One region of the Streptomyces sp. NPDC046821 genome, then DNA from elsewhere that is predicted to be linked to it. Evidence: riboswitches for the same ligand, from Rfam matches in the RefSeq annotation. Region 1 holds a riboswitch; the other holds the start of a gene.

Region 1 (3,690 bases):
GTGCCCGGACGCCGAAGACGTCGGCGAGCAGCCCCGGTGAGAGGACCTCGTCCGGCGGGCCCGAGGCGACGACCCGCCCGCCGTGCAGTACATGCAGCACGTCGCAGTGCGCGGCGGCGAGATTGAGGTCGTGCAAGGCCGCGAGCACCGTCGGGCCGCCGGCACGTACCCGGCGCAGCACGTCCAACTGGTGGGCTATGTCGAGGTGGTTGGTGGGCTCGTCCAGGACGAGGACGCGCGGCTCCTGGGCGAGCGCGCGGGCGATGAGCACCCGCTGTTTCTCGCCACCGGACAGCGACAGGAAGCCGCGCGAGGCGAGGTGCGCGACGCCGGCCCGGGCCAGCGCCTGTTCGCAGATCTGCCGGTCACGCGCGGCGGTGCGCTCGCGGTGCGGCCGGCGCCCCATCGCGACGACCTCGGTGACGGTGAAGTCGAAGTCGGCCGCTGTCTCCTGCGGCAGCGCGGCGAGCAAGCGTGCCGCTGCCCGGGGCGCCATGCGGTGCACGTCCTCGCTGTCGACCCTGACCACTCCGGCGTCGGGCCGCCGTGCCCGGTAGACGCAGCGCAGCAACGTCGACTTCCCGCTGCCGTTGGGCCCGACGAGCCCCACGAAAGCTCCTGCGGGCACGTCGAGAGTGACCTCGTCGACGAGCCGCGCGCCCGCCACCTCGACCGAAACGCCTTCTACGGCAAGCCGCACGACTCTCCTCCGGAACAAACATCGGTGACGGACCTGTCGGTGGGACGCCCCAACTCAGCGTCCCGTCAGCGCGTGGCCGCCGCGCCGCATCAGCAGCAGGAACGCGGGTACACCGAGCGCGGCCGTGACCACACCTACGGGCAGCTCCGTAGGCGCGAGCAGCAACCGCGACAGCACATCGGCCCACACGAGCAGCACCGCCCCGGCGAGCGGCGCCACCGCGAGCACCCGTACGTGCGAGGCGCCCACGAGCATCCGTACGAGATGCGGAACCATCAGCCCGACGAAACCGATCGCCCCGCTCACGGCGACGACCGTGCCCGTCACGGCCGCCGTCACGACGAACAGCTCACGCCGCAGCCGGTCGGGCGGCACGCCCAGAATCGCCGCCGTCTCGTCACCCATCGAGAGCGCGTCGAGCGCACCCGCCCGCAGCCTGAGCCACAGCCAGCCGGCCAGAACCGTCACCGCCGCCAGCGGCACCTTCGGCCATGTCGCCCCGCCGAGGCTGCCGAGCAGCCACATCATCGCCGCGCGAGCCGCCTCACCCCGTTCGGCGCCGAAGACCATGACGGTCGTGACGGCCTGGAACCCGTAGGCGAGCGCCGTGCCGGTCAGGACGAGCCGCAGCGGGCTGAGACCGAGCGGGGAGCGAGCCACGACGTAGACGACGAGGGTCGCGGCGAGGGCCGACAGAAAGGCGGAGAAGGAGAGAGCCCAGATGCCGAAACCGGCGAGTGCGCCGAACAGGATGACCGCGTTGGCGCCGACGGCGGCGCCCGAGGAGATGCCGAGGACGAAGGGGTCGGCCAGGGCGTTCCGCACCAGCGCCTGCACCGCGACCCCGACCGCGGCGAGCCCCGCGCCCACCACGGCCGCGAGCACGACCCGTGGGAAGCGGATCTCCCACACGATGGTGTAAGCCGCCGAGTCGCCTGTGCCGAGATTCCCACCGCTGAGCCCGGCCCACATGAGCCGCAGCCCCTGCCCCCAGCTCATTCCCGTAGCCCCGAGTCCGACCCCGCAGGCGAGCGAGACGACCAGCGCGAGCGCGAGCGCGACGACCAGCGGGGCGGCGGGTATACGCGCAGGTGAGACGTCTGCGGGGGTGGTGGTGCGGGGCAAGACGGGCGCACATCCTCCGGGTCGGTGCCGCCGGCGGAACGCGCAGGCACCAGAAGGGCCCGGGGGCTCTGGGGGTCCCTGCTCGCAGTCCACGGCGAGCGTTCGATGGGTCGCACACCTGCCGAGGGTGACCGGACTCGCGTGACCGAAGCGGGCCACGCACACCGTTGCGGGACAGCGCCGGATTCCCACCGGCTTCCCCCACGAGAGGCACGGGAAGCGTAGCAAGGGGGAGTTACGGGCGGGCCGGGCGGGCGGGACTCACGAAGACCCACCCTTCACCCCGCAGGCCGGCGCCCCACCGATGCCCCACGCAGCTCAGGCTCAGGAATTCAGCCCGTCGCCGGAGTGCGGCCGGTCGCGGCTCCGAAGAGGAGGCGGGTGGCGATGTCCCGGTTCACCTGTACGTGGCGCATGGCTCGGGCGGCCGCGCGGTCCGGGTCGCCGGAGGCGATCGCTTCGTAGAGGTCCGCGTGTTCGACCACCAGCTCGGCCGGGTCGTGGTGCTGGCGGAGCAGCCAGTGGATGCGGCCCTGAAGGGGTTCGAGCATGTCGGCGAGCAGGTCGTTGCGGGCGATGCGGATCAGCTCGTCGTGGAAGTCCCCGTTGGCCTGGCCGATTCCGGCGACGTTGCCGTTCGCGATGGCTTTGCGGGCGCGGGCCAGTACCTGGCGGAGCCTCAGGAGGTCCGCCTTGGTGGCGCCCTCCGTCACGCGCCGGACGACCAGCACCTCCAACGCCTCGCGTACGTCGAAGAGTTGGTCCACGTCGTGCGGGGTCAGCTCGCGGACGATCACCCCGCGCCGGGGGACCACCGACACGAACCCCTCGCGTTCCAACATGCGCAGCGCCTCGCGCACCGGCAGCCGGGAGACCCCGAGTTCCTCGGCGAGGTCCCGTTCCACGATGCGCATACCCGGGGGGTAGCCCCCCTCGACGATGCGCTCACGCACCACCTCACGCACCTGGTCGCGCAGTGGTGTGTACTCCGCGCTGAGCGCCAGCCGCTTCCGCGTGCCGACGACGTGCCCTTCCTGTCGTCCGTCGCGCACGTCTGCAACCTCCTCCTACGGGATACCGTAGCCCAATCGGCGCAAGTTTCACCCGGCTCGGAATGATCGGAATGAACTGACTGGCACGTTCCTCGTGCGGCCCCCGGGCGGGGCGGCAGCTGACCCCAAGGGCAGCGATTCCCCCGCGAACGATGGCGGGTACGCGGGCCTCTCCGAGGGGTGGCGAAGTGGATGCCACATGCATCCGTCCGGTGATCGAGTGTTCCAGCAGAGGTCGTTTCTGACTAGGTGTCAGTGCGGCCCGGGCGTGCACGGAACCCGTCGCGTGCCGACCTCGCGACCCCCACTCCTCATGGTTCGCCCGCACGCGTCCGTCGTGGTGGACGCCCGTAGACCACGGTTTCGGAGCCTGTCCGGCTCGCCGTACGCGGGGGTCGTGGCACCCTCCGGACCAGGGCGGATCGAGCGTTCGGCAGGCGGGGAACTGGGATACCGGATCCTGATTCATGCCTGCACCAAATGTTGAATGTGACCCTTGACACCTCAGGTCGGCGTCGCTCTAATTTGGGATACCGAGTCCCGACAGAGGGCTCGTACCAAGGACTTCCCCTCCTGAATGCGACTGGGCCATAACAGGGCCCCCGCGGTGTCAGCCAGGGGCTTCACACGTCGGTCCAGTGGCCGTCCGGCCTGGTGCAGGCCGTTCAGGCCCCTCGGTGGGCGCGTGCGCCGAAAGGTGCGTGCCCGCGCATTCCCCTAATTGGCAGGTCAGCGCACCTGCGTGCCCGGAGCTTCGTCGAACGCTGCTCCGGGGGCACGAAGCTGCGCGCCTTTGGCCCAGCGGCGATGGAG
Region 2 (3,690 bases), on a different contig from region 1:
GCCCGCGCCCTTGTCCTTGGACGTGGACACCTGCTCACCGCACCCCGTCTTCGGGTAGCCGGAGATCGCGCACAGCAGGGCCTGGTTGTCGTAGCGCAGCGGTTTCGCGACGGCGGCGAGCGCGTCCGCGGTGGTCGCGTCGTCCGCGACCCGCGCGCACGCGGTACGCGGCTCCGGCGGCGTCTCACCGGACGGCGCGTCCTGCGCGACACCGGGGTCGATGACGAGCGCGACGCGCTTCTCGCCGGCCCGCGCCGGGGTGTCCGCGCAGATCGACGCGAACTTCGCCGTCCCGCGCGGCTTCGCCGCACTCTGCGAGTCCTCGCTCACCGAGAACCGGAACCCCTCGACATCACCGTCCGAGGGACGCGCGGTCGACGGCCCCTGGGTCGCGTAGACCCACTTGTCCCCGTCGCGGTCCCAGAAGGACCAGTAGCGGTAACCGGTTGCCTGGGCCTGGCCCGCGCCGGCCAGGAGCGCGAGCAGCGCTCCCAGGGCGAGGGCCAGGACGGGCAGGCGTCGGCGGCTGCTCACAGCTGCTGCTTCTTGCGGCCGCTGAACAGGAAGCCGATGCCGATACCGGCGACGGCCGCGACGGCGACGATGTACCAGACGCTCAGGCCGCCGCTCCTCTTCTCGTCCTTCTTCGCGGCCTGGGCGTCGGCCTTCGTGACCGGCGCGGGACCGGTCGCGTTCAGGGCCTTCACCAGGTCGGTGCCGCCGAAGTCACGCGGGTCGGCGCCGGCCGCGTGGGAGGCGAGGATCAGCTGGGCGTAGGCGGCCGGGCCGCTCTGCTCGGCCCACTTCGCGGAGTTCTTCTCCAGCCAGGTCAGGGCGCCGGCGGCCTCGTCGTGGTGGCCGGCGGCGGCGAGCGCGGTGACCGCGTCGGCCGTGTTGCCGTAGTCCGGCTGGGCCTCGGCGCCCGGCATCGCGGACATGAGGTGGTGGTCCTTGGCCAGCTCGCCGGTCAGGTAGGCGGCGCCGTTCTCGGCCGCCTGAGCGGCGTCCGGCGTACCGGCCTTGCAGGTCGGGGCACCGGCCGACTTCCCGGCGACCGGCGCCAGGCCCTTGCCGAGACCGCCGAGCACACCGGCCGCCGTGGCGTCCGCGTTGGCCGCGAGCTTGCCCTTCTTGTCGGGCTGGTACGCGAACGCGCCGCTGTCCTTGTCGCCCTTGGTGCAGGGGATCGACAGCTTCACGAGCGCGGCCTGCGCGTCCGTGACCTTCTCGCCGGCGGCGGTGAGCGCGCCGATCACGACGGACGTGGAGTTGGCGTCGGCCGCCCCGCCCGGCATGTAGCCCCAGCCGCCGCCCTTGGCCTCGACGGACTTCAGCCACTTCACGGCCTTGCCTATTTCGGCGTCGTGGCCGCCGAGCGCGGCGAGGGCCTGCACGGCGACGGCCGTGCTGTTGGAGTCGAGGGGCGTCTTGGCGTCGCAGGCCTTGCCGGCGTCGGAGCGGAACGCGGCGAAACCGCCGTTCGCGCACTGCTGCCCGGTCAGCCAGTCGACAGCCTTCGACGCGGGCTTCACGCCCATCGTGTCCTGCGCGAGCAGCGCGAGCGACTGCCGCCAGACACCGTCGTACGTCGGGTCGGAGGTGCCGTAGAGGCCGGACGGGACGACGACCTTGGGGGAGGGCGAGGCGCTGTCCGCGACCGCGGCGGGCGCACAGGCGGCGCCGATCACGACGGTCGCGCCGACGAGCGCGGCGGTGCGGCGAATGTTCATGGTGGGGCGGGTGCCTCTCCCTGCGGGGAGCCGGGCGGCACGGCACACACGGGTACCGGGCGGCTCCGGCTCCGTATGCCTCGACGGTGCCGGCCACCGGCGAGCGCCGATGACACGAGCCGGTCACGCACCGCACGAGGCATTCCGGCTCACCACGAGCGTGGTTCACGGTTGCGGGTCAGCGCCGGATTCGCACCGGCTTCCCCCCGCGCGGGCATGAGGACGACCCGCACACTGTACCGGCACGTATTCCGGCCACTCAGGGGTGCCTCAGGGGTGCCCGAAGGGGGCGGGGCAACCTGTGCCCCGCCCCCTTCGGGACGATCTTCCGGAGGACAGCCGAGACGATCCTCCGGACGGAATCCGCTACCGGATGTCCACCGGCCCGTCGTCACCCGACCGCTTCGTACCGTTCCCGCCGCCGTCGACCGGGCTCGACGCCCCGCCCAGGTAGCGCTGGATCTCGCCGCCCGGCTGCCTCGTCTCGCCGTCGGGCGCGCCGAGGTTGCGGCGGACCGAGTCGAGGATGGTCAGGCCCTGGCCGACGAGCCCGGCCGCGATCTCGCCGAGGCCGTCCGCGCCGTTGAGGACGTTGACGTTGGCGCCCGCGAGACCGCTCGCCGCCTCCTTCACGATCTGCGGCAGCTGGTCGATCAGCATCCGGTCGAGCGCGACCCGGTCGTACGACGCCGCCGCCTCGGCCTGGATCTTCATCCGCTCGGCCTCGGCGATCGCCATCACGCGGATCCGCTCGGCGTCGGCCTCGGCGGGCTTCACGACCTCGGCGACCAGCTGCTGCTGGCGCAGCTCGGCCGCGCGCTCGGCCAGTTCGGTCTGCGCCGTGAGCACTTCCTGCTCGGCGTGCGCCTGCGCGAGCGGACCGGCCTGGGCGGCCGCCGCCTGGGCGCGGTCGATCTCGGCCTTGTACTGGGCCTGGACGACGGCGGTCTGCCGGGCGTACTCGGCCTGGTTGCGCTGGGCCTCCTGCTCGGCCTGGGAAGCGGCCTGGGTGGCCTGCGCCTGGGCGATCTGGGCCTGCCGCTGGATCGCGGCCTTGTGCGGGGCCGACATCGCGTCGATGTAGCCGGTCGCGCCGTCGTCGATGGACTGGATCTGGAGCGAGTCCACGATCAGGCCGATCTTCGCCATCTCGGCCTTCGAGGTGTCGAGCACCTCGGCGGCCAGCTTCTGGCGCTCGGTGACGATCTCCTCGACCGTCATCGAGCCGATGATGGAGCGCAGGTGACCGGCGAAGATCCGCCCGGTGAGGACCGACATCTGGTCCTGGTCGGAGAGGAACCGCTGCCCGGCGTTGACGATGCTCTCCACGTCGTTGCCGACCTTGAAGGCGATGACGGCGCGCACGGTCAGGGAGATGCCCTGCCGGGTCACGCACTTCTCGACGACCTCGGCCTCCGACATGGCCAGGGAGAGGAAGCGGGTCTTGCGGAAGACAGGCAGGACGAACTTCCCGTGCCCGGTCACCACCCGGAACGGCGCTCCCCCAAGTCCCCGCCTGCCACCCGAGATCAGCATTGCCTGATCGGGTGAGGGGACGCGATATCCGAACATCCTTCAGTCTCCTTAGCGGGAGCCGCCGATGCCGCCGGAGCCGTGATCGGGCTCGTCCAGTGACGGATCGGACCAGGGCATGACGACGACCTGGCGGGTGCCGCGCGACTCGATCACCAGAACGGTCGTCCCGCGTCGCAGGGGCTCGTCGGACCAAGCGAAGAACGTCTCGCTGCCGCCCCTGACCCTCACCAGTACCTCGCCCGGTCCCTCCGGTCCTCGCGTGCCGATGATCAGCTTCCCCGTGCAGCCGACCACGGCCTCGTCCGGCGCCATCGGTGGCCGCCCCCTTGTTGTTCCGGTTCTGAGGTGACTGACATTACGCCGGTTGGGACCTGCGGACTATGCGCAGGGCGGCCGCTCGGGTGCGGGGGTGCGTCAGACCGCC

Evidence for each region. A riboswitch is a leader RNA that binds a small molecule or an ion and turns the genes downstream of it on or off. The one in region 1 is predicted to bind cobalamin.
Region 2: it holds a riboswitch for cobalamin, as region 1 does, so the genes downstream of both, ABZ893_RS20040 (prenyltransferase/squalene oxidase repeat-containing protein) here and ABZ893_RS07360 (iron ABC transporter permease) in region 1, are expected to answer to the same signal.

The regions. Positions count from the first base shown of each region.
Region 1 is NZ_JBEYYB010000003.1:174,041-177,730, forward strand. It holds gene ABZ893_RS07355 (ABC transporter ATP-binding protein) at 1-700, opposite strand, end outside; gene ABZ893_RS07360 (iron ABC transporter permease) at 755-1,783, opposite strand; cobalamin riboswitch at 1,930-2,058, opposite strand; gene ABZ893_RS07365 (GntR family transcriptional regulator) at 2,158-2,877, opposite strand.
Region 2 is NZ_JBEYYB010000009.1:200,488-204,177, forward strand. It holds gene ABZ893_RS20035 (SCO2322 family protein) at 1-534, opposite strand, end outside; gene ABZ893_RS20040 (prenyltransferase/squalene oxidase repeat-containing protein) at 531-1,730, opposite strand; cobalamin riboswitch at 1,847-1,966, opposite strand; gene ABZ893_RS20045 (SPFH domain-containing protein) at 2,097-3,302, opposite strand; gene ABZ893_RS20050 (hypothetical protein) at 3,315-3,578, opposite strand; gene ABZ893_RS20055 (MBL fold metallo-hydrolase) at 3,681-3,690, opposite strand, start outside.